One region of the Lysinibacillus sp. A4 genome, then DNA from elsewhere that is predicted to be linked to it. Evidence: predicted binding sites of a transcription regulator. Region 1 holds the regulator's gene; the other holds the start of a gene.
What was found. The regulator CtsR, encoded in region 1, represses protease genes until heat stress. The targets are predictions, from matches to a motif close to ATGGTCAATAAAGGTCAAACA.
Positions count from the first base shown of each region.

Region 2: NY607_RS19560 (ATP-dependent Clp protease ATP-binding subunit) is a predicted target of CtsR. The motif match lies at 1,482-1,502, and genes of this name have one in related genera.

Region 1 is NZ_JANWTB010000008.1:150,764-153,176, reverse strand. Features, by position in the region: gene mcsB (protein-arginine kinase McsB) at 1-54, opposite strand, end outside; gene NY607_RS17145 (UvrB/UvrC motif-containing protein) at 51-593, opposite strand; gene NY607_RS17140 (CtsR family transcriptional regulator) at 607-1,077, opposite strand; gene NY607_RS17135 (DUF4870 domain-containing protein) at 1,345-1,650, opposite strand; gene NY607_RS17130 (class I SAM-dependent methyltransferase) at 1,776-2,413, shown strand, end outside.
Region 2 is NZ_JANWTB010000011.1:95,269-97,681, reverse strand. Features, by position in the region: gene NY607_RS19560 (ATP-dependent Clp protease ATP-binding subunit) at 1-1,416, opposite strand, end outside; gene NY607_RS19555 (Crp/Fnr family transcriptional regulator) at 1,686-2,372, shown strand.

The sequences.
Region 1 (2,413 bases):
TTTGATATGCATCCAAGTTGGTGTCGCACGCTCTAAAAATGATTCAATCATCATGTCACATCACCACCTTCAAATTGTAGATGCTTCTCTAGCTCTTTAACTTCATCACGTAGCTTCGCCGCTTCTTCAAACTGTTCTTCATCTACGGCGGATTTCATACGCTTGCGGATATCTTCTATTTGCTTTTTAATAACATACACATTACTGCGAGCACCAGGCATTTTTCCAATGTGTTGTGGACCTGCCTGAATACGATTAAAAAGCTTTGGCAAATGATCTCCAAATGTGTCATAACAGCTTGGGCACCCGAATTTTCCTTCTTTTAAAAATTGCTTATACGAAAATCCACATTGTGGGCATGTTTGCTGTTGTGGTTGTACCTGTTGTTTTTCCCCCACCTTTTGCCATGTAGGAGAGCCAAACCAGTTAGACAATAACTGTTGAATAGATACTGGCTCTTGTTTAAACTCTGCATGAAATGGATGGAATTGTGAGGCGCAGACGTCACAATAATGATGCTCTACTTTTTGCCCACTTTGAACTTGTGTTACTGTAACTGTCGCATTACGTTGTTTACAATGTTCGCATATCATTTCCATCACCTCACTATTTTTGTTGTTCATATTTTATTGTTGTCAGCATTGCTCGCAATATTTTTGATCGAATGACATCTCTTAATGGGAGATGCAAGTCGATCGTGGAGCGATCAATTGCTGCTAACATTAATTTCGCTTCTCGCTTGGAAATTACCTGCTCATCAATGAGTCGATAAACCAAATCTTCTGCCATTGTTTGTGATGCCCCACCTTCAATTTGCCTGAGAACATCGTCGATTAGATCAATCTGTGAATTCGCACGGACACGTAAAATTCGAATGTATCCACCACCACCACGTTTGCTCTCAACAAGGTAACCCCGCTCGGCAGTAAATCTTGTATTAATAACATAATTTATTTGTGATGGTACACATTGAAATTTATCAGCGATTTCACTACGTTTAATTTCAATATGCCCTTCCCCACCTAATTCAAGCACTTGCTTTAAGTAACCCTCTATGATGTCTGATATATTACGCATTTTAGGAATACACCTCGCTTGCTTCACTGACTTTGACTATCTTTGACTTTCTTTGAGTATATTATACAAAACGCTTGAAAAAAATTGCAATGATTTCGCCCATAGAAAAGTGGAAAGTCTAGAAAAAGGCTTTTTAAGAGCCGAAAAGAGCCCTTTTTCGATTATTTGTTTACGGTTTAATAATTTCCTTATACACCTAATGTACCCTTATTCGTCATAGAAAAAACGCAAGCATATGCAACTAGCATATACTTGCGTCTATGAAAATTATACCCAGCGACCAACAATTGGATAACGCCAAGGTTCATCAGACAATGCTTTTACGATACCGATGATCGGTACCACAAATACCATAATGCCGAAAATGATTAAAAATGGTAAGCCAATAAGGACAAAGCTTAAACCAACAGAGATAGCAATTAAAACACCCATGACAATTTGGAATAGCAGTGCTTGAATAGAAATTGCCTTTACTTCCTCATCCGAACTAATTAAAAAGAAAATAATGGGCACTAACCATGGCGCAAAAAATGCACTTGCGTGTATGATTACTTTAGACCATTTAGTCTCCATATATATCAACCCTTTCTTTGAACTTTATTCTATGTTTTATGTACTACTATTTACGGAACTATACCCGCAATAGTTTCACATTAAGAAAGATTTTTTAAAATTTTTTTGAAAGGCTGTGAGGAGCGTTGGAATTTAACAACACATTAGCAAATGAATATGAAAAGGGTATTCGCCGTACATTGCCTAGTTATGATGCCATGCTACGTTTAATACAAACTTTTTATCATTCTAGGCTATCAGAAAATGCTAACATGCTAGTCGTGGGAGCAGGAAGTGGCAATGAAATTATACAGCTTGCAGAAGGAAGACCTCACTGGTCATTCACTGGCATTGATCCATCAGAATCCATGCTTACTATAGCTAAAGAGCGTTTACTCACTCTTCCTAATGATATGTCATTCCATCAGGCTACAATACTTGATGCTTCGCTGCCCTCTACTCAGTATGATGCGGCAAGTTGTGTTCTCGTCTTGCATTTTATTCATGATTATAAAGAAAAGCTCGAAACAATAACAGAAATAGCAAGACATTTGAAACCTGGAGCACCATTTGTCCTTGTTTCAAAATATGGTCAGCTAGGCTCTTTAGAAACAGAACTACAATTTGATTTATGGCGTTCTTATTGGCTACAGCATACTAGACTTTCTTTATCCGATGTAGCAGAGATGGAAAAATCCATTCGTTCCCTTTCTTTTATGAGTGAAGAAGAAATTTTAATACTTTTACAAAGTGCGGGTTTTACTAAACCTTCTAGATTTTTTGC
Region 2 (2,413 bases), on a different contig from region 1:
AGCAAGTGCCTTGGCAAGTTCTGTTTTACCTACACCAGTTGGACCTAAAAATAAAAAGCTACCAATAGGTCGATGTGGATCTTTGATACCTGCACGTGCACGCCATACCGCTTCAGTCACTAATTGAACTGCTGTATCTTGTCCAACCACACGTTCATGTAATGTATCCTTTAAACGTAATAATTTTTCACGCTCACCCTCTACTAATTTTGTTACAGGGATTCCTGTCCAACGTGAAACAATTGCTGCGATTTCATCTGCTGTTACCTCTTCACGTAAAATACGCGATTCTGCACCGTTCTCTAATTCCTTTTCAAGTACCTGAATGTCTTTTTCAAGTGTGGGAATTTTACCATGACGTAATTCAGCAGCTTTATTTAAATCATATTTACTTTCTGCCTCATCTAGATCACGACGATATTTATCCAATGTTTCACGTTTTTTCTGAATATCGTGTAGTTTTTCTTTTTCTGCTTCCCATTGTTGTCGCATGCCCTTAGATGACTCTTTTAACTTTGTTAATTCTTCGCGTAATTGCTCCAGACGTTTTTTACTTGCCTCGTCCTTTTCCTTACGCAATGCCTGTTCCTCAATTTCAAGCTGCATAATACGACGTGTGACTGCGTCTAATTCCTGTGGCATTGAATCAATTTCTGTACGAATCATTGCACAAGCCTCATCAATTAAATCAATGGCCTTATCAGGTAAAAATCGTTCTGTAATATAGCGATTGGATAGCTCTGCTGCCGCAACAATTGCTCTGTCATGAATACGTACTGCGTGATGTAATTCAAAGCGTTCCTTTAAACCACGTAAAATGGATACCGTATCCTCTATAGATGGCTCACGCACTAGTACTTGCTGGAATCGACGTTCTAAGGCAGGATCCTTTTCAATATACATACGATATTCGTCTAAGGTAGTAGCACCAATACAGTGTAATTCACCACGTGCTAGCATAGGTTTTAGCATATTTCCTGCATCCATAGCGCCATCTGTTTTTCCTGCGCCTACGATCGTATGAATTTCATCAATAAATAGAATGATTTGTCCTTCTGATTCTTTTACTTCTTTTAGCACACCTTTTAAGCGTTCTTCAAATTGTCCACGATAACTTGCACCAGCGATTAACGCACTCATATCTAATTCATATAATACACATTCCTTCAAGCCTTCTGGTACATCACCTTTAACAATACGCTGTGCTAAACCTTCCACAATTGCCGTTTTACCAACTCCTGGTTCACCGATTAATACAGGATTATTTTTTGTTTTACGTGTTAGAATACGAATTACATTTCGAATTTCTTCATCACGCCCGATAACAGGATCCATCTTGCCGTTTTTTACTTCTTCAATTAAATTGCGTCCAAATTGTTCTAATGGTTTTTTATTGTCTGTTTGTTGAAATTGCATAGCTAGCACTCCTTTTTTTCATATTTCTCATTATTTATATACCCATTCTTATTCATTAGAAAAAAAGTTTGACCTTTTTTGACTAACTTTATTTTACATCACTCGACAATGCTTAGCAAAGAAATCGCCCTAAAATTTTTTCACTTATTATGGAAGTTTACGTTATAATAATGGTATGTTTCTATGTTTTAGTATCGAAATCCACTATCCTTTTGTAATAATCGCCATTTATTACAAAAAGAAAGCGATGTGTTGGAGATATGGTTTTAATGGATAATATGTTTGAAAAAATTAAAGATCTTTTTCAAAACCACGGTGTTTTTATCAAAGTGAATAAAGGAAATAAAATTTTTCTAGAGGGTGAACGGGCAAAAGAAATTTATTACATCCAATCAGGAGTTATTTCGATTAGCCAAGAATCCGAGACGGGTAAGGAATTAACCATTCGTATTTGTGGCCCTGACAGCATAATAGGAGAAGGTTCGTTATTTTGTAATCTCGTCTATAATTCGATGACTGCCAAAGTTTTAGAACCCTCTACGTTGTATGTTTTGAGTCGTAAATCTTTGGAGCATTTATTAGAAGAGCAGCCGACAGTTATGGTGGAATACATGAAGTGGCTACAAACAGAAAACTTAAAGCATCAGAGTCGTTTGCGCGATTTAGTGTTAAACGGTAAAAAAGGTGCTCTATTTTCAACGCTCATTCGGCTGTCCAATACGTATGGTAAACCTGTAGAAAATGACTCGATTTTTATTGATTTTCAGCTAACAAATACAGAAATTGCAAATTTGTGTGCGACAAGTCGGGAAATGATTAATCGTATGCTGAATGATTTAAAAAAACATGAGATTATCACTTTTGATAAAGGATTTATTACCATTCATGATTTACAATTTTTAAAAAATGAAATTGCCTGTGAAAATTGTCCATTACAAATATGCCGTATCGATTAGTTTCGTTACAAGCAAAAACCCTGCTTATTTTTCAATAAGCA